Regions from separate parts of the Paenarthrobacter sp. genome, predicted to be linked through region 1. Evidence: riboswitches for the same ligand, from Rfam matches in the RefSeq annotation. Region 1 holds a riboswitch; each other region holds the start of a gene.
The links. Region 1 has a riboswitch for thiamine pyrophosphate ahead of thiC (phosphomethylpyrimidine synthase ThiC). Riboswitches for the same ligand answer to the same signal wherever they lie in the genome.
Positions count from the first base shown of each region.

Region 2: it holds a riboswitch for thiamine pyrophosphate, as region 1 does, so the genes downstream of both, thiO (glycine oxidase ThiO) here and thiC (phosphomethylpyrimidine synthase ThiC) in region 1, are expected to answer to the same signal.
Region 3: it holds a riboswitch for thiamine pyrophosphate, as region 1 does, so the genes downstream of both, thiD (bifunctional hydroxymethylpyrimidine kinase/phosphomethylpyrimidine kinase) here and thiC (phosphomethylpyrimidine synthase ThiC) in region 1, are expected to answer to the same signal.

Region 1 is NZ_JAPSHI010000020.1:16,259-26,728, reverse strand. It holds gene RIF72_RS14675 (ammonium transporter) at 1-1,331, shown strand, start outside; gene RIF72_RS14670 (P-II family nitrogen regulator) at 1,328-1,666, shown strand; gene RIF72_RS14665 (glucose-6-phosphate dehydrogenase) at 1,757-3,157, opposite strand; gene ffh (signal recognition particle protein) at 3,324-4,904, shown strand; gene RIF72_RS14655 (alpha/beta hydrolase) at 4,969-5,691, shown strand; gene thiC (phosphomethylpyrimidine synthase ThiC) at 5,674-7,536, opposite strand; TPP riboswitch at 7,532-7,639, opposite strand; gene RIF72_RS14645 (amidohydrolase family protein) at 7,724-8,806, shown strand; gene RIF72_RS14640 (VOC family protein) at 8,886-9,758, shown strand; gene RIF72_RS14635 (hypothetical protein) at 9,877-10,329, shown strand.
Region 2 is NZ_JAPSHI010000001.1:286,082-296,551, reverse strand. It holds gene RIF72_RS01330 (RNB domain-containing ribonuclease) at 1-171, opposite strand, end outside; gene RIF72_RS01325 (ferritin-like fold-containing protein) at 213-881, shown strand; gene thiE (thiamine phosphate synthase) at 912-1,580, opposite strand; TPP riboswitch at 1,608-1,726, shown strand; gene thiO (glycine oxidase ThiO) at 1,719-2,990, shown strand; gene thiS (sulfur carrier protein ThiS) at 2,987-3,223, shown strand; gene RIF72_RS01305 (thiazole synthase) at 3,226-4,038, shown strand; gene RIF72_RS01300 (4a-hydroxytetrahydrobiopterin dehydratase) at 4,052-4,387, shown strand; gene RIF72_RS01295 (hypothetical protein) at 4,479-4,781, opposite strand; gene RIF72_RS01290 (DUF3107 domain-containing protein) at 4,820-5,044, opposite strand; gene RIF72_RS01285 (TetR/AcrR family transcriptional regulator) at 5,095-5,829, opposite strand; gene moeB (molybdopterin-synthase adenylyltransferase MoeB) at 5,836-7,038, shown strand; gene RIF72_RS01275 (glutamyl-tRNA reductase) at 7,099-8,421, opposite strand; gene hemE (uroporphyrinogen decarboxylase) at 8,580-9,695, shown strand; gene hemG (protoporphyrinogen oxidase) at 9,701-10,470, shown strand, end outside.
Region 3 is NZ_JAPSHI010000018.1:25,899-36,368, forward strand. It holds gene obgE (GTPase ObgE) at 1-956, opposite strand, end outside; gene rpmA (50S ribosomal protein L27) at 1,111-1,374, opposite strand; gene rplU (50S ribosomal protein L21) at 1,437-1,745, opposite strand; gene thiD (bifunctional hydroxymethylpyrimidine kinase/phosphomethylpyrimidine kinase) at 2,120-3,670, opposite strand; TPP riboswitch at 3,661-3,759, opposite strand; gene RIF72_RS13785 (Rne/Rng family ribonuclease) at 3,926-7,180, opposite strand; gene RIF72_RS13790 (vitamin K epoxide reductase family protein) at 7,652-8,320, shown strand; gene ndk (nucleoside-diphosphate kinase) at 8,400-8,819, opposite strand; gene RIF72_RS13800 (DUF4233 domain-containing protein) at 8,861-9,313, opposite strand; gene RIF72_RS13805 (folylpolyglutamate synthase/dihydrofolate synthase family protein) at 9,315-10,470, opposite strand, start outside.

The sequences.
Region 1 (10,470 bases):
TGGAACTTACCGCAGGTCACGTATGGGTCATGGTGGCGGCGGCGCTTGTGCTGTTCATGACACCTGGTCTGGCATTTTTCTACGGCGGCATGACACGCGCCAAAGCAGCCCTGAACATGATGATGATGAGCTTCATCTCCATCGGCATCGTGGGCGTCGTCTGGGTGCTGTGGGGCGCTTCGATGAGCTCCGGCGAAGGTTTCATGCAGATCGTCGGCAGTCCGTTTGCCACCTTCGGCCTTGAGGGTATCGATACCCCGGATGGTCTGATCAAGGTGGGCTACGCAGCCACCTTCGCCATCATCACTGTTGCCCTTATCAGTGGCGCCATCGCGGACCGTGCCAAGTTTGGCGCGTGGAGCATCTTTGTTCCGGTCTGGGTCACCCTGGTCTACTGCCCCCTTGCCTACATGGTCTGGGGCGGGGGACTCTTCGGCCCTGAGGGCGCAATCGGCCAGGCCCTTGGCCCCGCCATCGACTTCGCCGGCGGCACCGTGGTGCACATCAACGCCGGTGTTGCAGCGCTGGTCCTGGTGCTGATCATTGGCAACCGTCGCGGCTTCGGCAAAGACCCGAACCACCGCCCTCACAACATCCCGTTCGTCATGCTCGGTGCAGCCATCCTGTGGTTTGGCTGGTTCGGTTTCAACGGCGGCGCAGCAACTACCGCAGAGCAGGGTGGCCTGATCTGGATCAACACCCTCGCAGCTCCGGCAGCAGCCATGATCGGCTGGCTCATCACCGAACGCATCCGTGATGGACACCCGACGTCGCTGGGCGCAGCATCCGGTGTGGTTGCCGGCCTTGTGGCCATCACCCCTGCATGTGCCAACGTCAGCCCGGTAGGCGCCCTTGGACTCGGTGTGGTTGCCGGTGTGGCGTCGGCCCTGGCCGTAGGCCTGAAGTTCCGCTGGGGCTTCGATGACTCCCTTGACGTTGTAGGCGTCCACCTTGTCTCCGGCATCATCGGCACCGTGGCACTGGGCTTCATCGCCCTTCCCACCGACGGCGTTGGTGGTGGCCTCTTCTACGGCGGCGGCATGGCCCAGATGTGGGCCCAGTTGGCAGCAGCCGGCATCGCTATCGCATTCTCGGCCATCATGACAGCCATCATCGCCTTCGCCATCCACAAGACCATGGGCTTCCGGGTCTCCACGGAACAGGAAAACGTGGGCGTAGACCTCAGCCTGCACGCTGAGACGGCTTATGAGTTCGGCGTCAACGGCCACGGTGGAAGCTTCCAGCCGGTGCACAACGCAATGACTGGAAAGCAGGACAGCACCGAAGATGCCAAGAGCCCCGCAGAAGGCAAGGAGAGTGTCCAGGCATGAAGCTCATTACAGCGATCGTCCGTCCCGAAAAGCTTGAAGCAGTCCGGGAAGGCCTCGAGTCCTACGGGGTCCAGGGCCTGACGGTCAGCGCGGCCAGTGGCTACGGCCGTCAGCGCGGCTACACGGAGGTGTATCGCGGAGCCGAGTACAACGTGGACCTCCTTCCCAAGATCCGCATCGAGGTCCTCGCCACGGATGAGCAGGCAGACGACATCCTGGATGTCCTCATCGCCAGCTCAAACACAGGCCGCGCCGGTGACGGCAAGGTGTGGACCGTGGATGTCTACGAAGCAGTCCGAGTCAGGACCGGGGAGCGCGGCGCAGCCGCAATCTAAGTCCTTCAGCCAAGACACAGCGGGCCGGGTACCAGTTCAAGGTACCCGGCCCGCTTGCGGTGTTGGCGGTGTCTTTAATTCATATCTTCTTTAGTCCTCGACGACGGTGGGCCAGTCCGCCGGCCCCGCGCTGCCGGCGTCGTACTCCTGGAGCGGGACGTCGCCGCCCTCCCAGGAGCGAAGAACGGGCTCGATGATCCGCCAACAGTCTTCGGCTGTATCGCCCCGAACGGACAACAAGGGGTCGCCGTTGAGGATACCTTCCAGTACTTCTCCATACGGCAGCATTCCGTCTGCGTTGAGTTGAGCAACCAAGCTGGCGCGGTCCAGCGTGAAGATGTCACCGGGGCCGTTCACATCTACGTCGAGACGGAGCACGTCCGGACCGAAGCCGATCCGCAGCTGGTTGGGGGAGTCCACGCCCGAAAATCCCTTCGGCAGGTGGGGGACCGGACGGAAGGTGATCACGGCCTCCTTGCGTCGGCGTCCCATGGCCTTGCCGGAGCGAAGGATGAACGGGACACCCTTCCAACGCCAGTTATCGATGTCCACCCGGACCTCTGCAAGGGTTTCAGTATTGCGGGCCGGGTCCACGCCTTCCTCGGCAGCGTAATCCGGAACCGTTCGTTCTCCGAGGGTTCCCGTGGTGTATCGGGCACGGCGTGTGGAATCGGTGTACGGGGCTTTGATGCTGCTGGCTCGCAGGACCGTCCCCACGGCGTCACGCAGGTCCCTTTCCTCGATGGTGGCTGGCGCGTCGATGGCCAGGAAAGCCATGATGTGAAGGAGGTGGCTCTGGATCATGTCGCGGAGCGCCCCGGCGGTGTCGTAGTAACGGGCGCGGCCCTCAAGTGCCAGGTCCTCGTCAAAGATGACCTCCACTTTCTCGATGTGATCGCGGTTCCACACCGGTTCCAGGAACGTGTTGGCGAAACGAAGACCCAGGATGTTCAACACCGTGGCTTTGCCAAGGAAATGGTCTACGCGGTGGATGTGGTCCTCGGGCACCAGCGCGGCGAGTGTCTTGTTCAGCTCATACGCAGATTCTGTTCCCGAACCGAATGGCTTCTCCATCACCAAGCGTGTACCCGTGGGCAGCTGATCCTTGTGAAGAACCTCGCAGGCCTTCTGGCTGATGTGGGGCGGTAGGGCGAAGTAGATGGCTACCGGGCCTTCCAACCGGGCCAGCAGCTCCGCCAAAGGCCCGTCTGCCGTGACATCCAGCTGATGGTATTCGGTTGCCGCGGCTACAGCAGCCAGAGCAGCGCGGCCTGTCGCATCGGCTGCATCCGATGCGGCAGCAAAGGCGCCCTGGACCCGTTCCTGCCACTGTTCAGGGGACCACGGGTCAGAACCCGCCCCTACCAAACGAAGCCCGGGTGCCCGGCCGGAGGCCAGGAGCCCGGCAAGCCCGGGCAGGAGCAGCCTCCCTGTCAGGTCCCCCGACGCGCCGAGGATGAGCAACGTTTTTACGGTTCTTTTGCTGGTCACTGTGCCAGCATGCCATCTTGCAGGTGCGACTTGGTACCCTAGATAGTCGAGTCCCCTTGTCGATTCAGATTTGCTGGGTTGAGACATATTTGTTGGGGCAATCGTCAAGACTCTGGCGTGCCGCATTGGCCGCCATTCGTAGACCATCGAAAGAAGTGCACGGCGCGTGTTCAATTCACTCTCTGACCGCTTGACAGCAACCTTCAAGAACCTTCGTGGCAAGGGCCGCCTCACCGAGGCTGATGTCGATGCCACGGTTCGGGAGATTCGCCGTGCCTTGCTGGATGCGGACGTTGCCGTATCCGTGGTCCGCGAGTTCACAGGCCGCGTTCGCGAACGGGCCTTGGGTGCCGAAGTCTCAGGAGCATTGAACCCGAGCCAGCAGATCGTGAAGATCGTCAACGAGGAACTCAAGGAGATCCTTGGTGGCGAAACCCGCCGCATCCGCCTGGCCAAGACGGGCCCCACCATCATCATGCTTGCCGGTCTCCAAGGTGCCGGTAAGACCACCCTCGCCGGCAAACTGTCCAAGTGGCTCAAGGCCCAGGGCCACAGCCCCATGCTGGTGGCCTGTGACCTTCAGCGACCCAACGCCGTGACCCAGCTTCAGGTTGTTGGTCAGCGCGCGGGCGTCCCGGTGTTCGCTCCGCACCCCGGTGCTACGTCCGAGCTCGAGCACCCTGCCGGTGACCCGGTGGCCGTAGCCAAGGCCGGCGTCGAGGAAGCGCGCCAGAAGCTGCACGACGTCGTGATCGTTGACACCGCCGGCCGTCTTGGCGTTGACGCCGAGATGATGGATCAAGCCCGCCGCATCCGTCAGGCCATCATCCCCAACGAAGTTCTTTTCGTCATCGACTCAATGATTGGCCAGGATGCCGTCAACACGGCGATGGCCTTCGATGAAGGCGTCAACTTCACGGGTATCGTGCTCTCCAAGCTCGACGGCGACGCCCGCGGTGGTGCCGCGCTTTCGGTAGCGTCCGTAACCGGTAAGCCGGTCATGTTCGCGTCCACCGGTGAAGGCCTGGACGATTTCGAACTGTTCCACCCGGACCGCATGGCCTCCCGCATCCTGGACATGGGTGACGTCCTCACCCTGATCGAACAGGCCGAGAAGGCGTGGGACAAAGACGAAGCCGCCCGGATGGCGAAGAAGTTCGCTGACCAGGAAGACTTCACCCTGGATGACTTCCTCGCCCAGATGCAGCAGATCCGCAACATGGGCTCCATGAAGAAGATGCTCATGATGATGCCGGGCGCGCAAAACATCCGGCAGCAATTGGAGAACTTCGACGAAAAAGAGATCGACCGCGTCGAGGCCATCGTCCGCTCCATGACTCCGCACGAGCGTGTAGCTCCGAAGATCATCAACGGTTCCCGTCGCGCCCGTATCGCCAAGGGTTCCGGTGTGCACGTGTCTGAGGTCAATGGCCTGCTGGAGCGCTTCGCCCAGGCCCAAAAGATGATGAAGAAGCTCGCGCAGGGTGGTGGCATGCCGGGTATGCCCGGGATGCCTGGCCTTGGAGGCCCCGGCGGAGGACGCAAGGGAGGCAAAAACGCCCCGAAGAAGAAGGCGCGCTCGGGCAACCCTGCCAAGGCAGCCCAGGAGCTGCGGGATGCAGAAGCCAAACGGGCAAACGCAGCCTCGGCAGCCCCCACGGGCGCAGCTTTCGGCCAAGGCGCGGCAGACTTCGATCCCTCATCGCTCAACCTCCCCAAGGGCTTCGACAAGTTCCTGGGAAAGTAAACCGTGGCTGACATCCCAACCGCGCCGCAGTTGGGATGTCGGAGCCGTGGAATAGGCTGAATCAATGCATAAGCAGCGCGTAGCCTTCGTCCACGGCCTGGGAAGTTTCGGTGCTGCGGCATGGCCGAAGCAACATGGCATGGCCCTTGCTTATGATGCACTCTTCCTACGGCGGCACGGCTTTGACTCCGTGGCCGAACCGGTAGAGTCCAACGTGGCGGCCGACGTCGCAATAGTGATCAACGCCTTGGCTGATTCCGGTGGCGGCCATATCGTTGCCCACGAACAAGGCGCCATTTCGGCCATGCTGGCGGCAGTCGAGCGCCCGGACCTTGTGCACTCACTTTGTTTGGTGGAGCCTTCCTGCTTGTCCCTGACCGCTGAGCTTCCGGCGACTGCTTCCTATCGGGCCCTGATGGAACCGCTGTTCGATGTGCGGAGCCAGCTTAACGACGCCGATTACCAACGTGAGTATTACCGGCGCGCTTTCTCTGCCGAGACCGGCGGACTGGACACTCCGGAGGCGCGGCGGTCAGCCCGCAGGCTCCGGCTCCAAGCACCACCGTGGGAAGCCCCGCTTCACATTGTTCCGGGCGTCCCCACACTGGTTCTCACTGGCGGTTGGGAGCCCTTGTATGAGGAGATCGCCGGCTATCTCCAGGAGACCGGTGCCCTCCGCCGTGTGGCAGCGGGTGGACACCGGCCCCAGGATTCCGTTGATGGCGCTCAGGTAATCCGCTCGTTCATCGCAGATGTTGGACGGGCAATGTCAGCTCAGGCTTCCTGAGCTGCTTTCGCTCCCACCCTGGTTCGCCGGTACCTGAAGTTCCGGCAGGTAGACCTTTCCACCTGAGGCCAGGAACTCCTCGCTCTTTTCCCGCATCCCGCTGTACATCCCTGCGATTGCGGCCTGTGACTCTGCCGAACCATACTCGTCACGGATGTCCTGGCTGATGCGCATCGAACAGAACTTGGGGCCGCACATGGAGCAGAAATGCGCGGTCTTCGCTGGTTCAGCGGGCAAGGTCTCGTCGTGGAAGGATTCTGCCGTGACCGGGTCGAGGGACAAAGCGAACTGGTCCCTCCAGCGGAACTCGAACCGTGCCTTGGAAAGCGCATCATCACGCTCATGGGCCCCCGGATGTCCCTTGGCGAGGTCAGCTGCGTGAGCCGCGATCTTATACGTGATCACACCCGTCTTGACGTCGTCCTTGTTGGGAAGCCCCAGATGTTCCTTCGGGGTCACGTAGCAAAGCATCGCGGTGCCGTAGCGGGCGATTTCCGTGGCGCCGATAGCTGAGGTGATGTGGTCATAGCCAGGTGCGATATCAGTAACCAGGGGACCCAGCGTGTAGAACGGCGCACCCTTGCACAGTTCCTGCTGGCGCTCCACATTTTCGCGCACCAGATGGAAAGGAATATGCCCGGGGCCCTCCACCATGACTTGGACATCGAATTCCCACGCCCGTTGCGTCAGCTCAGCGAGCGTATCCAGCTCCGCGAACTGCGCGGCGTCGTTCGCGTCGGCGATGGAACCGGGACGAAGCCCGTCACCCAGGGAGAACGCGACATCGTATTTGGCGAAGATTTCGCACAACTCGTCAAAGTGCGTGTAGAGGAAGTTCTCCTGGTGATGCGCCAGGCACCATCCGGCCATAATTGAACCCCCGCGGGAGACGATGCCCGTGACGCGGTTGGCGGTCAAGGGCACGTACCTCAGCAGAACTCCCGCGTGGATGGTCATGTAGTCCACGCCCTGCTCGCATTGTTCGATCACGGTATCGCGGAAGATCTCCCACGTGAGCTGATTCGCCTCGCCGTTCACCTTCTCCAGCGCCTGGTAGATGGGGACTGTTCCGATCGGAACGGGCGAGTTTCGGATGATCCACTCCCGCGTGGTGTGGATGTCATCTCCCGTGGAGAGGTCCATCACGGTGTCAGCACCCCACTGGGCTGCCCACTGCAGTTTGTCCACTTCCTCTGCAATGGAGCTGGTGACTGCCGAGTTGCCGATGTTGGCGTTGATCTTGACCAAGAATGCCTTGCCAATGATCATCGGTTCTGATTCAGGGTGGTTGATGTTGTTCGGAATGATTGCCCTTCCCGCGGCAACTTCGCTGCGGACCAGCTCAACGTCACAGTTCTCCCGCAACGCAACGAACTGCATCTCCGGAGTCACGACGCCTTGTTTCGCGTAGTGCATTTGCGTGACGGTCTTACCCGCGACGGCGCGGCGCGGCACCGGTTGCGCACCCTTCCACTCCGCTGACGCGGCTCCACGCCGAACCGCGGACTTGCCGTCGTCGAGCAGGTTCCGTTCCCGCCCCGAATACTCCTCCGTGTCTCCGCGGGATTCGATCCATGGTGCACGGAAAGGCTCAAGGCCCACCACGGGATCGCTTCCGGGGCCCGCTGTTCGGTATACCTGCAGAGGCTTGTTGGCTTGCCCATTGGGGGAGGGCTCCAACGCGATCTCCGTGACGGGGACCCGTATGCCGTTGTTTGGATCTTCCAGCCAAGCCAACGAATGGGACTTCAAGGATTGCGTGACGGTTTCCGCCGTATTGATCTGGTTTTGGACTGTATTGGTCTGGTTTTGGGCAGGGCTGTGCTGTGTTTCTGTGGTGCTCAAGGGAATACTCACTTCCTTCGCCGGCATTACCCGGACAGGTTCAACGGTCGCAGACTGCGTCAGTCCGATCTCAGCCCCTGCAGGGGCCCCCGTGTGGTCGTAGACGAAGCTACCACAGCTCCCGACGGGCTCCCAGTCACATGCAGGCACCAGGCTCCATCGCACCTCCCCCCGCTACGCTTTTGCCATGGCCAACATCATCGAATTCAGCGGACCCGTGCTCGTATCGGCAGCCGAAGAACGCCATGGGCTGTGGTCCGTAGACGGCAAGCTGACGTTCGAGCGTCCCTTTGCGACGCCGGACAGGGTGTTGGATGGCTGGGTTCTGCCGGGTTTCGTTGATGCCCACTGCCACATTGGGCTCGGCGCTGGAGGAGCTGTGGACGAACAGGTCACGCAGGCCCAGGCCCAGGCAGACCTCGACGCTGGAACGCTGCTGATCCGCGATTGCGGATCGCCCGGCGACACCCGCTGGGTGCAGCAACGAACGGACTTGCCCCGACTGATCAGGTCGGGTCGGCATATCGCCCGGAGCCGACGTTATCTCCGCGGGTTGGGCCATGAAATTGAGCCCGGAGAACTAGTGGAGACGGTCCGGAAGGAAGCCCACGACGGCGATGGCTGGGTAAAACTGGTGGGCGACTGGATCGATCGCGGTGTTGGAGACCTCGCAGCCTCGTTCCCTGCGAAGATCGTCAAGGAAGCCATCTCGGCGGCGCACGATGAGGGCGCAAGGGTCACCGCACATTGTTTCGGCGAGGCCACCATAGATGACATGCTCGACGCCAATATCGACTGCATAGAGCACGCCACTGGTCTCCTTCCGCGGCATCTGCCGCGCTTGGTGGAACAGTCAGTGCCTATCGTCCCCACCTTGGTCAACATCGCTACCTTCCCGGATATCGCTGCCCAGGCAGGGCCGAAGTTTCCTGACTACGCGGCCCACATGATTCGTCTCTGGGAGCGTCGTCGCGAGCGGGTGCTGGAGGCCTTCGAATCAGGGGTTTCAATTTATGCAGGTACTGACGCCGGCAGCGTGATCAAACACGGCAGGATTGCGGACGAAATGATGGAACTGCACGACGCCGGCCTTCCGCCGGCGGCGGTGCTGCACGCCGCCACCTGGGGCGCCCGTGAGTGGCTGGGAGTCGAGGCCATCGGCGAAGGCGCAAGTGCCGACGTCGTGCTGTGCAGTGACGATCCGCGTCGTCATCCGGGTACCGTCGCGGCGCTCAAGCATGTCGTGCTCAGGGGCAATGTCGTCCGTTAGGAATAAATTGAAGCTTCAAGTAATTTAGATAGGTAAGAAGGTGCCGATGCGCGGCCGCCTCAGAACCCGGGAGCTTCACATGACCTCATCATTCAGCCAGGATCTTCTGCCTGCCGAACTCACCATGGGCACTGTCATGCTCAAGGTGGGCGATATGAAAGTCATGAGCGACTACTATCAGCGGGCACTCGGCCTGGAAGTTGTGGCCGAGCAGGATGGTGGGCTGTACCTGGGGCGCGTGGGAAAGCCCGTCGTCCACCTTGCCCCCGCTGCTGGGTTGCAGATTCCCGGGCGGGGAGAGGCTGGTCTGTTCCACACGGCAATCCTGTTCCAAGATCAGCCGTCGCTGGCCGCGACTATTGCTACGGCCGCGGAGTACGAGCCTCGTGCTTTCGCGGGCAGCGCCGACCACCTGGTGAGCGAAGCGTTCTACTTCACTGATCCCGAAGGCAACGGAATTGAGCTGTACTACGACAAGCCGCGTGAGCTCTGGCAGTGGGACGGCAAGAATGTTGTGATGGACAATGTGGCTTTGCCACCGCAGCGCTTCCTTCAGCAGCACCTGAGTGAAGCTGCGGTGACAGGTCAACGCGAGGCCGCTGCCGGGATCGGACACGTGCACCTGCAAGTGGGTGACGTCGAAACTGCGCAAAAGTTCTACGTGGAGACTCTCGGCTTCGAGCGAACCGCAGGCTGGCATGGCCAGGCACTATTCGTTTCCGCCGGCGGCTACCACCATCACATGGCCATGAACGTCTGGAACAGTCGCGGAGCAGGCCCCCGAAAGGACACGCTCGGCCTCGGGGAGGTTCTGATCGAAGTCCCCGGCAGTGACGACGTCGCAGCGCTGGCCGATCGCTTGAAGGTCGCAGGAGTGCAGAATCATCACACAGGAGCTGAGCTTCGGTTTGAGGACCCCTGGCGGAACAAGCTGCGGGTTGCCGTCCGCTAGCAGCTTGCTGCCACTCCTGCGCAGGCTCCCTCCTGCACAGGCTCCCTCCTGCACTAGGCTGGGCAGTGACGGCACGAAGCCATTCGGATTCGTGCCGCCGCCCCGTCAGCACGAAGGAATGAGAGTACTCTCCATGGGCTTTGCCGAAATTTTTGTAGCCACCCACGATGAAGCACTCAAGCGGGCAGCTGCCCTTGAAAAGGGGGCTGACGTAACCGGCCCCGCCGTGAGGATTGAGGGAATCACCGACTTCGAGGTGGAGCAGTTGGGCGACCTCGCAGGACAAGCTGTCCACGCCGCCGGAGCTGATTATGAGCTTGCTTTGGTTGATGTCACCAGTGATGCGCTCCTGGGCGTTCCTGAGGCCATGGTGCGGGCCTTGGCCGAACTCCTCACCTATGAAAGCGAAGGGGACGCGAACGTCCTCGATGACGTGGCTGCTGCCTGGGCCGCACAGGACGATATGCCGTTTGATGCAGCGCGATCGCGCCAGTACGTCCAGCAGTTGGCCGCCCTTGCCACGGACGTTGAGAAGGCGGAGCGCTCCGGGCTCTTCGTCTGGTCTGAATGAGGCATTGATCCGGACAAGCGCGGCACGTTATAACCGGGGGAGTGGGCAAGAACACGCCGCTCAACATGGGCTAAGTCGTATTTGCTCCGGGCATCTGGCACAATAGACAGGTACTCGATCGGTGCGGCCCCTCTCTCCGTG
Region 2 (10,470 bases), on a different contig from region 1:
CCGCAGGTCCTGGGCCGGCAACTCAAGGGCCTCCACCGCTTCCTGCGCCTCCTCCACCGCTTCTGCTGGGTATTCGCCGGGGAGTTCCAGCTCCGTCCTCAAAGCAGCAAGGGCCGCAGCAAGCTGGTCCGACGAGTCGTCGACGTTGGGCGCAATCCGATGATGTGACACGAAAATCAGGTTAGCCCGAATTGGGCCGATAGTCTTGGATCATGGGCACTTCCCCGGACGCCGCAGCCTACGCCGGACAACTCTCCACGGAGTTGCTCGGAGCCATGGCGTACGGCGAGCTGTCCGCCTTTGGGCGGCTATCCCTGGACTCCCGCCACGCGCCCACGCTTCATGACAGGTCCGTGCTCGCTAAGATCGCAGTAGGGGCCTATGGCAACTTTGCCGTCCTCAACAACCGGTTGTCGGAGATGGGCCTGGATCCGGAACAGGCCATGCTGCCGTTTCAGCGCTCCTTCGATCACTTCCACGAGCGCACCAAGCCGGGGGACTGGTTCGAATCCGTGATGAAGGCCTATGTCATCGATACTGTGTCATCAGATTTCTATAGAGCCGTTTCCATGTTCCTCGACCCAACAACGCAGCATTTCGTTGAGCGCGTTGCCTCCCCCGATCAGGCCACGGAAGTCCTTCGCGTCCTGCTCAGGCGGGCCTTGGCAGATGACCCGCGCCTCGCTTCGCGATTAGCGCTGTGGGGCCGCCGTTTGGTGGGAGAAGCGTTGACGCAGGCGCAGCGTGTCGGCATGGAACATCCCCTGCTGGGACCAATACTGAAAAACGGCGGGGACGCGCGTGCCGCGGTGAAAACGCTGACGACGGAGCTCGCCGATAAGCACGCCCGCCGGATGACCGGCCTCGGGCTGACCGCCTAGCCCGCGGATCGCACGCACGTCCGCCTTTCCCTAGACGGTATCCAAAGCTTCCAGCAGCGACTTGGCTGCCGCCGTCGGGTCCGTTGCCGCTGTGATGGCACGGACCACCACGATCCGGCTGGCGCCCGCTTTCACAACTTGCTCAACGTTACTGAGATCGATGCCGCCAATGGCGAACCAAGGAAGGGTCACGCCGTCTGAACGCTTGACCGCTTCTGCGGCATATGTGACCAAGTCCAAACCAACCGCAGCGCGGCCTGGTTTGGTGGGTGTTGCCCACACCGGGCCCACACAAAAATAATCCAGTCCCAAGGGCCCTTGGGAGGTGGCCACGGCTGCATCGATTTGTTCCGTTGTGTGAGTGGAGAGGCCGATGCCGGTGACGTTCGGCAGAAGGGTCCGGGCGGCCGTCAGGGGCAGGTCCTTTTGCCCGATGTGGAACACGGGGGCCCCGGAAATACTGGCAACATCGGCCCGGTCATTCACAGCCCACAGCCGGCCGTGCCGTTGTGCGACGCTCCGCAGGACGGCCAACATCTCCAGTTCTTCGGCAGCTTCCAGAGTCTTGTCGCGGAGTTGGATGATGTCCACGCCGCCCTCGAAAGCAGCGTCGACGAAGTCCTCAAAATCGCCCTGCTCCTTACGGGCATCTGTGCACAGGTAGAGGCGGGCGGAGGCAAGAGCGTCAGGCTGAGTCATGGGAACCAGAGTAGTTCCTCTAAACTGGGCACGTACTGCGGGAGCCGCGACATTCGTCATATGACTGTCCGGCTGAGAGGGCTTCAGCGCCGACCGCTTGACCTGATCCGGCTAGTACCGGCGTAGGGAAGGAAACGAATGGCAGATCCCCGCCATACCCCTCTTCATGCAGACGTTGCAGTCATTGGTGGCGGCGTCATCGGCCTCGGCATCGCCCACGAAGCCCGGCGATTGGGCCGATCAGTTGCGCTGATCGACCCCGCACCTGCTTCGGGCGCCTCCTTCGCAGCGGCCGGCATGCTTGCACCCGTCAGCGAACTCCATTACCAAGAAGAAGACCTTCTTGACTTAATGCTTGAGTCTTCCCAGCTATGGCCCTCCTTTGTGGACGGCCTGGATCAAAGTGCAGGGGACAGCGGATACCGCACGACGCCGACCCTTGCCGTGGGTGCCGATGCAGCCGACCGCCGGGCGCTCGCAGACCTGAGGTCGGTACAGCTTGCGGCCGGTTTGGGCGTCGAACCTCTCGCCCTGCGGGGTGCGAGGCAACGGGAGCCGCTCCTCAGCCCGCAGATTTCCTGCGCATTCGACATACCGGCCGACCACCAAGTCGATCCGAGGAAACTGGCGGCATGCCTCTTGGCAGGACTGGCAAGCCATTCGCCAAGCGACAGTTCCTGGGTGCCGGGAGTCGACGACGGATTCGCCATTGCTTCCCGGGCGCGCGGTTTGCTGTGGGAAGGCGGGCGGGTCGCAGGAGTGGACCTTGAGTCAGGAGCCGCCGTCCTCGCCGGAGAGACCGTGGTAGCCAACGGGCTGGGGGCGTCCCAACTTACCGGTCTCCCTGATGGCCTCAAACTTCCGGTAAGGCCGGTCTACGGGGACATCCTCCGGCTTCGCGTCCCTGATCACCTGCGGCCCTTGGTCACATCAACGATTCGCGGGATGGTCCGTGGGATGCCTGTCTACATCGTCCCCCGGGACGACGGAACTGTGGTGATTGGAGCCACGCAACGCGAAGATGGGTTGTCAGCGCCTTCCAATGCGGTATCAGCCGGTGGCGTTTACCAATTGCTGAGGGACGCCCAAGTATTGGTCCCCGCAGTGGCTGAACTGGAACTCCTTGAAGCAACCGCCCGCGCCCGCCCCGGAACACCGGACAACGCTCCACTGCTCGGACGGGTCGGTGCTTCCGATGGCGACGTCGAGGGCCTGGTGATCGCAACAGGATTCTTCCGCCACGGAGTCCTCCTGACTCCCGTGGCCGCCAAGATCGTCGGAGAACTCATTGTTAGTGGCTCGGCGGACCCCCGATGGGTCCCCTTTATGCCCCATCGTTTCGCGAGCAACGCCCCTGTTGCCCGAGCACTCACGCCAGCAGCACGAACCACTACCAAGGAAACAGCATGAACATTAAAGTGAACGGAACCGACCACGCAGTCTCTGATGACGCGTCCGTCAGTACCCTCGTTACCGCCGTCACCGGTCGCGCCTTGGACCCTCGCGGACAGGCGGCCGACGGCGGCAAGCTGGGAGTCGCCGTCGCACGCAATTCCGAGGTGGTGCCGCGCAGCCAATGGGCCGTGACGGCGCTCGCCGACGGAGATGAACTCGAACTTGTAACAGCAGTCCAGGGAGGCTAATCATGACAACAGCAAACGTTGACGTCCACACCACTGACGTTCGCACCGACGCGCTGGTGATCGACGGCGTCGAATTCGGTTCCCGCCTCATCATGGGGACCGGAGGCGCGCCGAGCCTCGACGGCTTGGGATCAGCGCTCCTCGCTTCGGGGACGGAGCTCACCACAGTGGCGATGCGCCGCTATTCGCCCGCCGAAACAGGCTCGCTGTTCCAGCTCTTGGTGGACCATAACATCCGCGTGCTGCCCAATACTGCCGGTTGTTTCACGGCCAAGGACGCTGTGATGACAGCTGAACTGGCTAGGGAAGCACTTGAGACCGATTGGGTGAAGCTGGAAGTCATCGCAGACGAACACACGCTCCTTCCCGACGCCGTGGAATTGGTGGATGCAACCGAACAACTTGTAAACCGCGGCTTCAAGGTTTTCGCCTACACCAATGACGATCCCGTGCTTGCGCTCAGGCTCGAGAATCTGGGTGCAACAGCCGTCATGCCCTTGGGATCGCCCATCGGAACCGGCCTTGGCATCCTGAACCCGCACAACATTGAGCTCATCGTGTCCCGGGCCTCCGTACCCGTGGTCCTCGACGCGGGGATCGGAACAGCCTCCGATGCTGCCCTCGCCATGGAACTGGGGTGCGACGCCGTCCTGCTTGCCACCGCCGTAACGCGGGCGCAAAACCCCGTGCAGATGGGCGAGGCCTTCAAACACGCTGTGATCGCCGGTAGGCTGGCCAAGCAGGCGGGCCGGATTCCACGGCGGGAGCACGCGCTCGCATCCTCGGCGATGGAGGGCCGGGCAGAGTTCCTCTGATGAAGGAGCAGTCATGGCAGGCACGGAAGACCAACTGACCGAAGCAGCCATCAACGATGCCCTCAGGGCCCTTCCAGACTGGAAGTATTTAGATGGTCTGGTGACGGTTTATAAAACCTCGACGGCGGCGGACGCGCTTGCGTTGATTGCCACGGTTGGACAGATCGCCGAGGAACAAAATCATCATCCGGATCTGGAGTGGCGCTACAACAGGGTCTTTGTTCGCTACGTATCCCACGATGCGGGCGGCCAGGTGACGAAACGTGACGTTGCCGCTGCCACCGCTGTCAGCGAAGCGGCCGCAAGGATGCATGCAGCCGCCCAGCCGGACCGGTATCCGGCGTCATGAACCGCCCAGATGGCAGTAACACCAATCCCAAGCTCGACCATTGGTGTTACTTGACCATTGGTGTTAACTGCCATCTCGCGGGCTTAAAGCGTTAGAGCCGCAGGGCCTTGGTGAGCGCCACAGTATCGTGCTTCGTCCGGCTCCGGCCCAGAAAGAGCACCACAGCAACCGCCGCGGCAGTCCCGAGCACCATCGGCAGGACCCACGGAATCCACGTTGCGCCCGGCTGGTAACCCAATCCGGCGCTGATGAACGCGATCCAGCTCAGGGTGCCGACAGCTGCTGAGACGCCGGCCGGCAGTGCAATTCCGTATTTGCCGTGCCGCTTGTCGTTGGCCCACACGATGAATCCGGTGGCAATGGTGGCCAAAACCACCACGACGAGAGAAAGCATGAAAACTCCTTAGCGGACGACGGGACGCGGGGATTGGGCTAGAGGGCGCCGAAGCCTACGCGGCGAACTTCCTCGGCGCCGATCTCCACATAGCCCAAGACGTTGCCGGGAACGATGATCTGGCGGCCCTTCTCGTCCGTTAGGCGAAGTTCGGAGCCCTTGGTCACGGCCTCGGCCACGATCTTGGCAACCGCGTCGGCATCCAAAGCGGATTCGAGCACGATCTCACGGCCAACGTTCTGAATGCCGATCTTTACTTCCACAGCAAGGCCTCCAAGCCAATCAAGGGTTAAGTCAGTCCTCTATTTGTAGCCTAGGACTCTTTGGGGAATCGACTGATTCCGCGCCAAGCTAAACGATAGATCAGATCACTGGCCACATCGAGGTCCAGGTTTCCGTCCGTTTCAAGCCAATACCGGGCGCTGACCTGCGCCATTCCGGCCAAACCCCGCCCAAGGAGCTGCGCTTCAAGAGGGGGAAGCTTGGTGTCCTCGGCAATGACGTGGGCCACGGCGTCCGCAAACGTTTTGTTGAATGTCTCCAAACGCGAACTGACGTCGGGGTCATTAATGAGGTCCGATTCGAATACCAGGCGGTGGGCTTGGTCGTCGTCGGCGATGAACCTGTAATAGGCGCGCATGACGGCCTTGACGCGTTCCTTGTTGTCCGTGGTGGAGTTCAAGGCGTCGAGCATGAGCTGTGTCAAGGTTGCCAAGTGGCTGTCCAAAAGAGCCATATAGAGCTCGCGCTTGGACGGGAAGTGCTGGTAAAGCACTGGTTTGCTTACATGTGCGGCTTCTGCGATCTCGTCCATGGCCGCCCCATGGAAGCCGTTGGAGACGAATACTTCCAAGGCTGCGTTCAGCAACTGTGCGCGGCGCTCGTCCCGCGGCAATCGTGGGGAACGCGTTGTACCTGCCCGTTCCAGCTTGGCCGGTGCTCCATCGTTTGCCCGTGTGCCGTCAGCCACAGTCTGCCGCCTTTCCTTTGCAGTTATGACTACTCTACCGGGGGGTAATATGACCGGGCGGCATCTGCAGGCATACATTGGGGTATGGCCTCAATTGTTGCTGCCCCCGCTGCTGCGCCCGCCGTCCTGCCGCCCCTCGTTGAACCGGCCGCCGAACTCACGCCGGCCGAGGTGGAGAGGTACTCCCGGCACCTCATCATTCCCGAAATTGGCGCCATGGGCCAACGCAGGCTCAAGAATGCAAGAGTCCTCGTCATTGGCGCGGGAGGCCTTGGTTCTCCTGCCCTGCTCTATTTGGCCGCCGCGGGCGTGGGCACTCTTGGCATTGTGGACGACGATGTGGTGGACCTCAGCAACCTGCAGCGACAGGTAATCCATGGCGTGAAGGACGTGGGTACGCCCAAGATCGAATCTGCGCGCAATGCCATTGCAGAGCTCAATCCTTTGGTCAACGTGGTCCTACATGACGTCCGGCTCGACTCTTCCAACGCGCTGGAGCTGTTTGCGCAATATGACCTCATCCTGGACGGGGCCGACAACTTTGCCACGCGGTACCTCGTGAATGACGCCGCTGCCATCCTCGGGAAGCCCTACGTCTGGGGCTCCATTTTCCGTTTCGATGGGCAAGTGAGCGTCTTCTGGGCCGAACACGGGCCCACCTACAGGGATCTCTACCCTGAAGCGCCTCCCGCAGGGTCTGTGCCGTCCTGTGGCGAGGGCGGGGTGTTCGGCATGCTGTGTGCAGCTGTTGGATCGCTCATGGTCACTGAGGCCGTGAAGTTGATCACCGGCGTCGGGCGTTCATTGCTCGGCCGTGTGGCGCTCTTTGACGCTCTTGGTGGCAGCTGGCGCGAGATTAGGGTCTCCAAGGATCCGGAGGCCGAACCCATCACGGAACTGACTGACTACGAAGCCTTCTGCGGCGTGACGCCACCGGCGGCCGCGGACCAGGCGCACACTGTTACCGCCAGGGACCTCGCAGGAATGCTTGCCGAGCGGGAGCTCGGGGATCGGGACTTTGAACTCGTGGATGTCCGTGAGTCCGGCGAGCACAGCATTGTGAGCATCGATGGCTCCCGCCTCATTCCGCAAGGCCGTATTCTCTCCGGCGAGGCGTGGGTAGAGCTGCCGCAGGACAAGGACATAGTGTTCCACTGCAAGGCCGGGACGCGCTCGGCCACAGTCTTGGAAGCGGCACAAAAGGCGGGTTATACCCGCGTCAGCCATCTCGACGGCGGTATTCTCGCCTGGGTGCGTGATGTGGAGCCGCAGAAGCCCGTCTACTAGGCATAGGTGGGTGCGCAGCTAGTACGGCCAAGCCGGCGGTGGGCCGCCCAACTAGGGCGGTCAGGCGCTTTCGGAGCGGAGTTGCTCGTGATCCACCGGGCACTCGGCGGCAGGGGCAACAGGCCGGGGCTGTTCCACTTGGATACCGTAGAGGGCCTCGAGTGCGGCAACGTAGTCGTCCTGCTGGCCGTTGGCTGCCAGTTCACGCGCCCGGACGGTGGGGATGTGCAGGAGCTGCTTGACCATCCGGCGTAGGGCGAACTCCACCTCTTCGGCAGCAGCAGTACAACCGTGACGGGCGCGGACTTTTTCCATTTCCGCGTCAAGGACGTTCATGGTGTGGCGGCGGAGCGCCACGATGGCGGTGTCCACGGAGCGGGCTTCGCGTTCGGACTCGAATGAGGTGGCAGCGCCGTTGACGATTGCGCTGGCCTGCGAGAGTGACTCTGCTTGTTCCTGGGGTGCAGCGAGCCGGACGGATTCAAGCGTCAGGAGTTCAACGCCGTCGAGTTCGCCCACTGCGGGGTCGAAATCATGGGTGAGGGCGAGGTCAATCGCGATCAAGGGCTTGCCCGAATTTGCCCGGACCCGGGCAAGGTCTGCGGCCTCCACCCGGTTGTCGGAACCGCTGCAGCCGATCATGACGTCTGCTGCGGCAACAGCAGCGGGAAGAGTGTCGGCGTCGAGTGCTGTTCCGCCGCGGGTCGCCACGAAGCCTTCGGCGCGGCCGGAAGAAGAATAAACGGAAACATCCGTGCAGCCGCGCTCACGGAGGAGTGACATGGTAGCGCCGGCGTAGGCCCCGGTTCCGAAGACAACCACTTTCTTGGTGGACCAATCGTCGTTCTCGGCGAGGTCGGTGGCCAGGTCCAAGGCGACAGACACGATGGAAAGCCCACGCGATCCGAGGGCGGTTTGCGCACCAACATCCTTGGCGGTCTTGGATGCTGCCTGGAAGAGGCGCACGAGGCCGGAGCTGGCGGTGCCTTCCTGCTGGGCGGTGATCAGTGCCCGTCGAACCTGGCCTGCAATTTCACGCTCACCCACTACGGCTGAATCCAGTCCGGCGCTCACGGCGAAGAGGTGCCGGGTAACGTCCGGGCCGGTATGTGTCGCAAAGGAGCGGGAGACGAGTTGTTCATTGAGGCCGCTGAGTTCGCTGATCTGTGAAACGAGGGCGGAACGGGCTGCCTCAAGGTCAGCGCCGTTGGCAGTTTCGCCGTAAACCTCGTAGCGGTTGCACGTGGCCAGGACCACGGCTCCGGAAACCACAGAGGAGTCTGTCAGGGCTGCCGAGGCAAGCTCAGAGGAACCGTTGCTCAACTGAGCGACGGTTTCGAGGTCGATGTCGGCGTGTGTAGCCACCAATGAGAAAAGAACCACAGCACCCCAATCATAGCTTTTTCGTAGCCCGGTAGAACAATGTGGCGCCGTGGTGATCCACACGCAGGCGAGTGATCCCGGCCACAACGGCCCGGGCGGGGCGCGACGTGACAGCTTGTCGTTATCTTTTGCCTCGGATTTTCGGCACAATCGAAGGCATGACTTCAAGCGCGGCAGCATCCAACAGTACGGCCTCCAACGCCCCGGCGGGAACCCTCGACGCCAACCACCCGCTGAAGGACGGTCGCACCTCGGACTCGCCGCTTATTACGGCATACCGCGGCGGCGCCCCTTCGCGCAGGCCGGTATGGTTCATGCGCCAGGCTGGCCGTTCCCTTCCGGAGTACCTGAAGGTGCGCGAGGGCGTGGCCATGCTGGACTCTTGCCTCCGCCCGGAACTCGCCGCCGAGATCACCCTCCAACCTGTTCGCCGCCACGATGTGGACGCCGCCATCTTCTTCTCTGACATCGTCATTCCGCTGAAGCTGGCGGGTGTCGGTGTGGACATCGTTCCAGGCGTGGGACCTGTCCTGGATAAGCCGGTCCGGACAGCAGCTGACGTTGCTGCCCTGCCCACGCTGACGTGGGAAGCCCTGGAGCCCATTCGTGAAGCGGTCCGCCTGACGGTTGCCGAATTGGGCAAGACCCCGCTCATCGGCTTTGCCGGTGCGCCATTCACACTCGCCGCCTACATGGTTGAAGGGAAGCCCTCGCGTGACCACCTCGGCCCGCGGACCATGATGCATGCGGAGCCCGAGACCTGGGCCGCGCTGGCCAACTGGGCTGCCGATACCTCCGGCATGTTCCTTCAGGCCCAGCTTGAGGCAGGAGCTTCGGCAGCGCAGCTCTTTGACTCCTGGGCCGGATCCCTGGGCCTGTCTGACTACACCAAGTACGTGGCGCCGGCATCCACACGCGCGCTTGACCACGCCCGTGGACTCGGGGCACCGCTGATCCACTTCGGCACAGGCACTTCCGAGCTGCTGGTTGCCATGCGCGACGTCGGAGTGGACGTCGTGGGCGTGGACTACCGGCTGCCCTTGGACGAGGCCAACCGGCGGCTCGGTGGCACTGTGCCGCTTCAGGGCAACATCGACCCCGCTCTTCTGTCTGCCCCGTGGGAGGTCCTTGAAGCCCACGTCCGCGAAGTAATTGCCGCCGGTTCCCACGCACCGGGCCACGTGCTGAACCTCGGTCACGGAGTTCCCCCCGAAACGGACCCCACAGTCCTGACGCGCGTCGTGGAGCTCATTCACTCCATCCCCGCGGAGTAGGAACAATGCGCGGGGGACACGCAACGCCCAAAGCAGCAGCAGGACCAGCCGCCGTCGTAGTGGGCGGTGGCATCTCGGGCCTGATCGCCGCACGGGAACTGGCCGTGGCCGGTTCTGCGGTAACCGTCCTTGAGGCCAACCAGGCCTGGGGCGGCTGCGTGGGAAGTCACGTTGTTGCCGGGCTGCACCTGGACAGCGGGGCGGAATCGTTCGCCACCCGCTCAACAGCTGTAGCCGACTTGGCGCGTGAGCTTGGACTGGCGGACAGGATCGTAGCCCCGCACCCCGGCGGTGCTTGGGTGCAGCTGCCGAGCGGCCCGCAAGAGCTCCCAAAGACGGGAGTACTTGGGATTCCGGCGAACCCCTGGGACCCCGAAGTGCGGCGATCATTGGGCTTCACAGGAGCTATCAGGGCCTCCTTGGACCGCTGGCTCCCGGCCTCTCTTGGAACGTCTTCGGAGGTCACCAGCGTCTCTTCCTTGGTTCGTACCCGGATGGGTAAAAAAGTTCTTGAACGACTTGTTTCACCCGTAGTCGGTGGCGTTCACTCGGCCGCCCCCGCCCTCTTGGATGTTGACATGGTGGCCCCAGGGCTGCGCGCGGGCATTCGCGCCCAGGGCTCCCTCGCTGCCGCTGTTGCGGCTCAACGCATAGCCGGCAGAGGTTCAGCGTCCGCTTCCGGCGGCGCGTCCGGTCCGACCAAGGCGGGTTCCGCCGTCGCGGGTTTGAAGGGTGGAATGCACACTCTCGTTGAAGCGCTCGTAGCGGACCTCCG
Region 3 (10,470 bases), on a different contig from region 1:
CGGTAGCCGCGGGCTTCGAGATCCGGACGGACGAACTCGGCCATGTCCTTGCCGTCGGGAAGGTCCACCTTGTTGAGGACTACCAGCTTGGGACGCTCATTCAAGGGCACAACTTCGCCGTCAACACCGGCGTAGCTCATGTCTACTGCGTACTTCTCCAGTTCGGCCTCGATGATGGCGAGGTCGGAAAGAGGATCGCGGTCAGATTCGAGTGTTCCGCAATCAAGGACGTGAACCAGCGCAGCACAACGCTCTACGTGACGCAGGAAGTTGTGGCCCAGGCCCTTGCCTTCGCTGGCGCCCTCGATCAGGCCGGGAACATCGGCGATAGTGAAGCGGACATCGCCGGCCTGCACAACACCGAGGTTGGGGATGAGGGTAGTGAAAGGGTAGTCGGCAATCTTGGGCCGGGCAGCAGACATGGCTGCAATGAGGCTCGACTTACCGGCCGAAGGGAAACCAACCAACGCGATATCTGCGATGGACTTCAGTTCCAGGACGATGTCGCTGGATTCACCTTCGATACCAAGCAGGGCAAAGCCCGGAGCCCGACGCTTCTGCGATGAAAGGGATGCGTTGCCGAGGCCACCCTGCCCGCCGGCAGCTGCAATGTATTCGGTACCCTCGCCAACGAGGTCGGCCAGGACTTCGCCGTCTTTGGTCTTGACCACGGTGCCATCGGGCACGGGAAGAATCAGGGTTTCACCGTTCTTGCCTCCACGCCAGTCACCCATGCCGGGGCCACCGTTGGTGGCGTGGCGGTGGGGAGCGTGGTGGTAATCAAGCAGGGTTGTGGTCTGGGCAGATACACGCAGGATGACATCGCCACCGTTGCCGCCATTGCCACCATCGGGTCCACCGAGCGGCTTGAACTTTTCCCGCTTGACAGAGACACAGCCGTGGCCGCCGGTTCCGCCGGATACGTGCAGGACTACCCGGTCTACAAAGCTCGCCACGTGAATCTCCTCAGTTGCTGTCTCACAGCGTTTGTTGCTGTTGCCAGCGTTATTGCAAAAACCAGTGCGCTAAAGCGCCCTAGTCGATTGTAATGCGGTTAAAAGAACGGTGGAGCGGGCCGTTTGGCCCGCTCCACCGGTTCAGAACTTGTTGTTACTCTGCAGCTGCAGCAGCAACAATGTTCACTACGCGACGGCCGCGGCGAGTACCAAACTCAACCGCACCGGCCTGCAGTGCGAACAGGGTGTCGTCGCCACCGCGACCGACGCCTGCGCCGGGGTGGAAGTGGGTTCCACGCTGGCGAACGATGATCTCGCCAGCGGAAACTACCTGACCACCGAAACGCTTGACGCCCAGGTACTGAGCGTTGGAGTCACGACCGTTGCGAGTGGAACTCGCGCCTTTTTTGTGTGCCATGTGAAATGCCTGCCTCTAAATTTCTGGGGAAACTGAAAAACCTGAACAGCGGGTAACGAAAGTTACGCGATGCTGGTGATCTTGATCTTGGTCAGTTCCTGACGGTGACCCTGACGCTTCCGGTAGCCGGTCTTGTTCTTGAACTTCTGGATGACGATCTTCGGACCGCGGAGGTCCTCGAGGATCTCAGCCGTGACCTTGACGTTGGCCAGTTCCGCAGCTGCGGAGGTGACCTTCTCGCCGTCAACCAGGAGCAATGCGGGCAGCTCAAGCGTGCTACCGGCTCCACCGGGGACGCGGTTCAGCGTTACGTAGTCTCCAACGGAAACTTTTTCTTGGCGGCCGCCTGCGCGGACAATCGCGTACACCACTTGGGTACTCACTTCTCTCGACGTTTATTACAAAATTTGCGTGCGGAACCTTGAACCGGAATCAGCCCTGGTTCGCGCTGTGCCTCAACGCCGTGGACTTCTGATCGAAGTCCGCGAGTCATCCCATGAACAATTCCAAGGGGCATAACCCAAGTGTTGGCGTAAGCACCGAAGATCAAGATTACGCTAGTTTGACCTTCAGCTGCAAATGAGGCCGGGTCCGGAGGCTACCTCGTGACTTGCGTCACCAGTTGTAACGGACTCTCCCGGCACCGTGCCCATACAGCCTACAGTGTTTGGGCGAGATTAACGCGATCCAACCAGCGACGCGCAGACGTGTCGCTCCAATCGGTCTCATATACGTGCGTGGAAAGCTACTGAGCGCGGGTGAACGAAGCCTGCGCAAACAGCCTCGGAGCATCGAAGAATGCTGTCTCGTAGCGGCATGACTGAGTGAAGGCATCCATCATGGCAGCCCGCTCCGTACCGGAAGCCACGACGGCCGCAGCATCCGTGAAGTTGATCGCTTTCCTTGTTGCCGCTGCGAAATCCTCGTCGGCGTAGGTCTTCAACCAGCCCGCATATGCGTGGTCCGCAGGCGCGCCGGCTTCTACGTATGCCGCATGAAGCCGCTGACCCACCTCCGCGTACAACCAGTAACAGGGCAGGACCGCTGCCAGCACCACGGCGTAGCTGCCGGCAGCGGATGTTGCCAGTAAATGGTCCACGTAGGACTTGGTGACCGGTCCGATTGTCGTGGAGGCTTCCCGCGTGCTCAACCAATTCCTATGCAGCTCCGATTCAACCTCCAGGCACTGCTGTGACGCCTTTGCCCAGAACAGTTGTTCTTCCTCCGTGGGGGCCAAGGCTCCAGCACGTGCCAAGACCCTCGAATACCCATTGAGATAGATAGCGTCCTGGGCAAGGTAGTAACTGAAGTCACGTTCCGGCAGCTCGCCGGATTGAAGTCCTTGAATAAACGGGAGTCCGTAAATCGCTTCGAGTTCAGGGACGGCTTCGTTCCACATGGCCGCAGCGAAAGCGCCCGGCTTGGATGCCTGCCGGAAGTGGTGGAAGTGGTTCACGGGCCCGTTGCCTTGACCCACGTGCAGCGCGTCAGAGGCCCTCAACGCCCCTAGCAACCACGGCTTGACTTCCCGCAGTGAAACTTCCCAGTCACCAGTTCCTGCCTGGACTGTAGCCAGGGCGGAGGACAGGGAACACCCGGTACCGTGGCTGTTCCGCGTTGCAACCTTTGGACCTGCCACTTCGATCACATCCTGGGACAGCAGCCCGCTGGTGTTTACCAGTGCATCGGGGCACTCCGGCCCTGGGAGGTGGCCGCCCTTGACCAGGACCGTGTTCCCGAACTCGGCTGCCAACCGCTTGCCCTGGTCCAGCGCCGAAGCCCAGTCTGTTGCCTCCGGCTCCCCCAGCAACATGGCCAGTTCAGGAAGGTTCGGAGTGATGAGGTGGGCCAAAGGGAGCAGCGAACGCAATGCCTTCTCAGCGGACTCCCGAAGCAGTCGGTCACCGCTGGTGGCCACCATCACCGGATCAAGGACCACGACGGCGGGACACACCTCTTCGAGCCAGCCCCGGACCTCGTCAATAACGGCTGCGTCGCCGAGCATTCCGACCTTGACGGCATCAATGGTGATGTCACCACTAATGGCGTCCAGTTGCTGACGCAGGAAGTGTGCGGGAGGGACATGGACGGCACTGACCCCCCTGGTGTTTTGCGCGGTGAGCGCCGTGATGGCAGCCATGCCGTACCCGCCGAATGCGGCGATGCTCTTCAGGTCCGCCTGGATTCCGGCGCCACCCGAAGGATCCGAGCCGGCAATGCTCAGGACGCGCGGGGTTGGATGGGCCGAAGCCGGTGCGTCCAAGGGGTACACCGATGAATATGATGATGCAGTCATGAGGACATCCCTTCGCCGGTGCTAACCGGACAGGTTCAACGGGTTTGGATCTCAGCCTGGCCCAACGCCCGGCACCCCGTGTCAGTCCCCAAGCGTAGCCGGGAAGCAACGTGGCGCGGGAACCGGGCCACGCCGGAGCCCGGATGTGACTATGCACGCGGCTCATGCGTGGCCTACAGTGCCGACAGAAAAGGACCCTGCGCTACCCGCCGTTTGGCAGATAGCGCAGGGTCCTTTTCAACTTGTTCGGTGCGATTAGAGCTCGGAAGCAGGCACTCCAACGCCGAGGATGATGGGCTCATCCTTTGGTGCCTTCCGGGTCGGTTCCACAGTCGCCTTGGCTTCATGCGCCGAACCACGGGTGGCCGACGCTGTTACGTCATGGTGTTCAACGCTGGTTTCATTGGCCGCGCCCTGAGCCCTGCTGGCACTCCTGTTACGGCGACCACGACGACCACGCGGGGCTGAAGCAGCCTCAGGATCTTCCTCAGCAGCCCGTGCCGGAGAAGCAGCCTTCGGGGTCTCAGCAGCCTTCGGTACTGAAACCGGCGCGGCTTCTTCCTCAGCTGCCGGAGCAGCGCCGAGGTGCGAGAACGCTTCAGCCAGGAGATCCAGGCTCATGGCAGGCTTTGCTGCCTGCGGCTCGTCGTGGTGTTCAACGAACGGCAAGGCAACTTCTTCCCCGCCGAAACGCAAAACAGGAGTGGACCTTGCTTCCTGGACTGCCGCTTCCCTGCTTGCAGCATCCGTGCTTGCAGCATCCGTGTTTGCAGTACCGCGGGCTGACGCCCCTGCTTCACTGCCGGTGGCTTCGCCGCCGGCGGCGGCGCCGGGTGCGGGGCTGGCATCTGGCTCGTGCCGGCCTGCCGCACGCGCTTGCTCCTCTGCACGGTGAACTTCGTCGTCGTGCAGGTGTGCGGCGTGCGCTGCAGCGGCAATCGTGGCCAAGGCTGCCCTGGTTGCCTCGGCTTTGGCTAGACGGACAGGATCCTGCGGTTCAGCCGTGGTGGTTGCTGCGGCCGGGGCGGACGTGGTGGTGTGGACCTGCGCGGGGGCTTCGGCAATGGCCGGTCCCCCACCCTTGCCGCGGCGGCGCTTGCGTTCGGTCCGCCCCGCAGGCTGCTGCGCTTCTGCGTGCGGGCGGTGATGTTCAGCAGCCACTACGTTGGCGCGCCGGTGCTCAACGGGCTCGTCGTGCGTGACGACACCCCGGCCGGCGCAGTGCTCGCACTGCTCACCGAAGACCTCAAGGAGGCCGGTTCCCATGCGCTTGCGCGTCATCTGGACCAAGCCCAGCGACGTCACTTCGGCCACCTGGTGCTTGGTGCGGTCCCGGCCGAGGCACTCCACCATGCGTCGCAGGACGAGGTCGCGGTTGGATTCAAGGACCATGTCAATGAAGTCGATGACGATAATGCCACCGATATCGCGCAGACGAAGCTGGCGAACAACTTCCTCGGCCGCTTCAAGGTTGTTCTTGGTGACGGTTTCTTCAAGGTTTCCGCCACTGCCGGTGAACTTACCGGTGTTGACGTCCACCACGGTCATGGCCTCGGTGCGGTCGATGACCAACGAACCACCGGAAGGCAGGAAGACCTTCCGCTCAAGGGCCTTGTGGATCTGCTCGTCGATGCGCCACGCGGCGAAGATGTCCTGGTCCTTGGTCCACTTTTCGAGGCGTCCCACCAGATCGGGGGCGACGTAAGTCACGTAGGCTTCGATGGTGTCCCACGCGTCGTCACCGGAGACGATCAGCTTGGAGAAGTCCTCGTTGAAGACGTCACGGACCACTTTGATGGTGAGGTCGGGTTCGCCGTAGAGCAGTTCCGGAGCCAGGACCTTGGTGGACGAGGCCTGTCCTTCAATGCCTTCCCACTGTGCACGCAGCCGGTTGATGTCGTGGGTGAGCTCTTCCTCCGACGCACCCTCAGCTGCTGTGCGAACAATGACACCGGCGTTTTCCGGCAGGCGGTCCTTCAGGATGCGCTTGAGGCGGTTGCGTTCGACGTCGGGCAACTTGCGTGAGATGCCGGTCATGGAACCACCGGGTACGTACACCAGGTAGCGGCCCGGCAGGGAGATCTGGCTGGTGAGGCGGGCACCCTTGTGTCCCACGGGGTCCTTGGTGACCTGGACCAGGACGGAGTCGCCGGACTTCAGGGCGTTCTCGATCCGGCGCGGCTGGCCTTCAAGGTTAACTGCGTCCCAGTTGACTTCTCCGGCGTACAGGACGGCGTTACGGCCCCGTCCGATGTCCACGAACGCAGCTTCCATGGAAGGCAGCACGTTCTGGACCTTGCCCAAGTACACGTTGCCGATCAGGGAGTCCTGCTGGGTCTTGGACACGAAGTGCTCAGCAAGCACGCCGTCTTCCAGGACACCAATCTGTATTCTGTCGTCGCGCTGGCGGACGATCATCTGGCGGTCCACCGACTCGCGGCGGGCAAGGAACTCGGCCTCGGTGATGACCTGGCGGCGGCGTCCGGTTTCACGGGACTCGCGGCGGCGTTGCTTCTTGGCCTCCAGCCGGGTAGAGCCCTTGACGCCGGTAACCCGGTTGGAGGGGGCTGCCTCCGTGATGGGGCGGGGCGCGCGGACACGGGTGACTGTGTTGGGCGGATCGTCGTCCGAGCCGCCGGTCAGTTCAAGATCCTGGTCTCCACGACGCCTACGACGCCTACGCCGCGAGGTGACGCCTTCTTCGAGGGCTTCTACTACCGGCGCTTCCTCGTCCTCGGACTCAGTGCCGTCCTCGGTCTCGTTCTCTTCGCGCTCGGTTCCACGGCGACCACGGCGGCCCCGGCTCCTGCGACGCCGGCGACTACCTGCGTCTTCCAGCTCGCCTTCAGCGGCGGTTTCGGTTTCTTCTGCGGGCTCCTCAGCCTTCTCCTCCACCGCGGTGACGCGGGGAACCGTGGTGAGGTCCGGGGCCTGGAAGATCATGGAGGTGATGGAAACCGGCTCCATGAACAGGGAGGTGGACGCTGCAGGAGCAGCTTCTTCGGCAGGTTCCTCAGCAGCGGCCTCGGATTCCGGGTTTTGGGCAGCAACATCGGTGGCTACCTCAGCGACCGGTACTTCCGGCTGGGAGCCATTTTCCGGCGTCGTGGTTTCCGGGGCGGCTTCTGCAGCAACGGGTGCCTCTAATACTTCAGCTTTGGGCTTGGTAGTACGACGACGGCGGACCGGCTTCTCGGGGGCCGGCTCGGTGGCGGCTTCGGCAGCTTCCGGGACGGCGGGGGCGGCGTCGCCCGCGGCAGTAGCGTCCTCGCCCAAACCGGGCAGGGTTTCGGCAGGCTCTGCCTTCTTGCGGGAACGGGTGCGGCGCACTGGTGCGGCGGTTGTCTCAGTGGCTGCTTCCCGGGTGGGGGTCTCGGCCGCAGGTACCTCTACGTCAGCAGCGACTTTGGGCGCTGCCTTGCGCCGGGTCCTGGTGGCTTTCTTGGGCGCTTCCGCAGTTTCCGCGGGAGCTGCCTCATCATTAACGGCTACAACCTGGTCATTATCCATATGTGGCAACACTCCTGCCCCAGCGACGCCGCCACATCCGGCGCCCAGTGGAGCAAATATTGTCAAAACCCGCAGGCGTTGACAGAAGTCGGCAGTATGCCTTCCGGTTCGCACCAGCATTGGGGTGCGGCAGCCCTGGAAGGCCGGCGACTCTATTCTGAAACCCGTTGTTCTGCTGCCACAACCAGGTGCCGTCCATTGTCATGGCGGGCCTACCGAGGATCACGTGATCCGGGCATGCCCAGCTCATACTGGCGGTCTTGGGAACAAAGTCACCGGACCGGAATTCGAATGTGGATCGACTCCCGGCCATGTACATTCTCTCACACCCCTGCACATTCCCAAGGTAGGTCGCTGTGTCGCGGAGCTCCGCCCGCAAGCTGGGGCCAGCGTCCAGCCTTCGGAGTTACAATCCTCCCAAGAGCCCTTCCCGGCTTGCCGGGCCATTTGTCGAAAAGGATCACATCCGCGATGCCAAGCACCGCCAGGGAAAACCTGGCCAACAAAGCCTCAAGCCCTGTGGAGGACATATCCACCCAACAGGATTCCCTCCCCAGCACGGTCCGTGACAAGCCTTTCGCGTGGCTGCTGCTGATCACCGGTGTGGTTGGCTGGCTGGCGTCCGGAATCCTGGTGCTGGAGAAACTTGAGGTGCTCAAGGATCCAAACCACGTGACAGTGTGCGATGTGAATCCTTTTGTCTCCTGCGGTGAAGTGATGCAGACACCACAAAGCTCGGTGTTCGGGTTCCCCAATATGTTCATCGGCATCGTCGCCTTCGCTGTCATTATCACCACAGCCATGGGCATTCTCGCGGGAGCCAGGTATTCACGAGGTTACTGGCTGGGCCTGCAAACCGGTGTGACCCTTGGCTTCGCGTTCGTTGTGTGGCTGTGGTCGCAGGCCCTCTACGTCATCCACGTGCTGTGCCCGTTCTGCATGGTGGTATGGGCTGCCATGATCCCGCTGTTCGTCTGGGTAACCATCCGCAACGTCACCAGTGGGGTCATCAAGGCACCGCCGGCAATGGTCAGGCTTTTGTCCGGTTCGGGCTGGATCATCGTTGCCCTGTTGTACGTGGCCGTAATCGCCACGATCTTCTTCTCCTTCATCCACCTTTTCGTGGCGTCCACAGCGTAGAACCACCACTCGCGAGATAACAGTTAAGGCCAATGTTCAAGAAGAACATTGGCCTTAACTGTTATCTCGGCGGGGTTGTTTAGCCCGCGAACCAGATCTTGATCTCACGCTCTGCAGAGTCGACTGAATCTGAGCCGTGAACGAGGTTCTGCTGGACTGCCAGTCCCCAGTCGCGGCCGAAGTCGCCGCGGATGGTGCCCGGTGCCGCCGTCGTCGGATCCGTTGTTCCGGCCAGCGAGCGGAAGCCTTCGATCACGCGGTGGCCTTCGAAGACTGCAGCGATAACCGGTCCGCTGAGCATGAACTCAACCAGCGGCTCGTAGAACGGCTTGCCAACGTGTTCCTCGTAGTGCTGCTCCAGCAGCTCGCGGGTCGCGTTGACCTTCTTCAACTCCGCCAGGGTGTAGCCCTTGGCTTCGATCCGGGCGAGGATGCTTCCACCCAGGTTGCGGGCGACGCCGTCGGGCTTGACCAGGACAAGTGTCCGTTCAATGCTCACAGTTGCTCCAATGTGGTTGTTCGGTGGTTTTCCCAGCCAGTTTACGGGGTTTGCGGGTCAGCCTGGTCACCGTGGGCTGCATCCCATTCGGCCTGCTCGCGGTCGCGTTGGGCCACCTCGCGGTCAATCCGCATACCGGCCCTGATCCCGTACCACCAGCAGATGGCAAACAGGATCCCCACAATGAACATGGTGGGCTCGGCGAAGCCCGTCAGGATCAGCACAAGCTGCAGTGCCCAGCCAACCCCGATGCCCCATGGCTTGGACAGTACGGCGCACGCCAACACCAGCACCACCGTCAGTGCGATGCCGACCCCAAGAATGATGGCGGGGTCAACTTCTCCACGCCTCAGGCCGAAGACTGCCAACGTGCCGAAGAACGCGACGAAGGCTTCAAGCAGGAGCACGGTAGACGCGAACATCACCTTGGTGGATCGGCGCTTCTTGGGCATGCCGGGCCGCCATTCACGCTGCGCCTTGGTCATTTTCGCCATGCTAGGCACTCGCCTTTCCAAGCAGGATCCGCGCCTCGGCCACCACAGTGATGGAACCTGTTACCAGGACACCGCCTGCCAGGTCATCGTTGGATTCGGCGCGCTCCACAGCCCATTCCAGGGCGTCGTCCAACTTCTCCGCGATGTGGACGTTGTCCTCGCCGAAGCCGAGGTCGACGGCGAGTTCGGCCAGTTCCGCCGCCGGAACGGCACGCGCCGAGTTGGATTGGGTGAAACAGAATTCCTCGGCCAGGCCACCCAGTGATTCCTTGAGGGTCTTAAGGATCTCCTCGGCGTCCTTCTCCCGAAGAACGCCCACCACAACCACCAGCTTGCTGAAGCTGAAGGCCTCCTGGATGGCTTCCGACGAGACGCGGATGCCGTCCGGGTTGTGTGCAGCATCCACCACAACTGTGGGCGCAGTGCGCACAACTTCGAGCCGGCCGGGCGAAGTCACGTTGCCAAAGGCTTCTTTGAGCACCTCGGCATCGAGCTCTTTCTCTCCCCCACCGAAGAACGCTTCCAAAGCCGCGACGGCTACGGCGGCGTTTTCGGCTTGGTGGGCACCATGCAGTGGCAGCAGCAGGTCTTCGTAACGCCCGGCGAGACCCTGAATGGTCAGGACCTGGCCGCCCACAGCGACGCTGCGGGACTCGACACCGAATTCGACGCCCTCAAATCGGAACGGCACGTCAACTTCACGGGCTTTCTCCAACAGGACCTGCGCAGCGTCAACGGGTTGAGCTGCACTGACCAGGAAGCCGCCCGGTTTGATGATGCCGGATTTCTCGTAGGCGATGTCCTCGGTGGTGTCACCCAGAAGATCCGTGTGGTCCAGCGAAATCGGTGTGATGACTGAGACTTGGCCATCGCCAACGTTGGTGGCATCGGTGATGCCTCCCAAGCCGACTTCCATGACGGCAACATCAACAGGCTGATCAGCGAACACCGCGAAGCCAAGAATAGTCAGGCACTCGAAGTAGGTAAGCCGCGGTTGGTCTTCGGCAACGAGCTCGCTATCCACGATCTCCAGGTAGGGGCGGATTTCGTCCCAGATACGCACGAACGTCGCATCCGGTACAGGCTCTCCGTCAATGCTGATGCGTTCAGTCACTTTGGACAGGTGCGGGCTGGTGTAACGGCCCGTACTCAGGCCG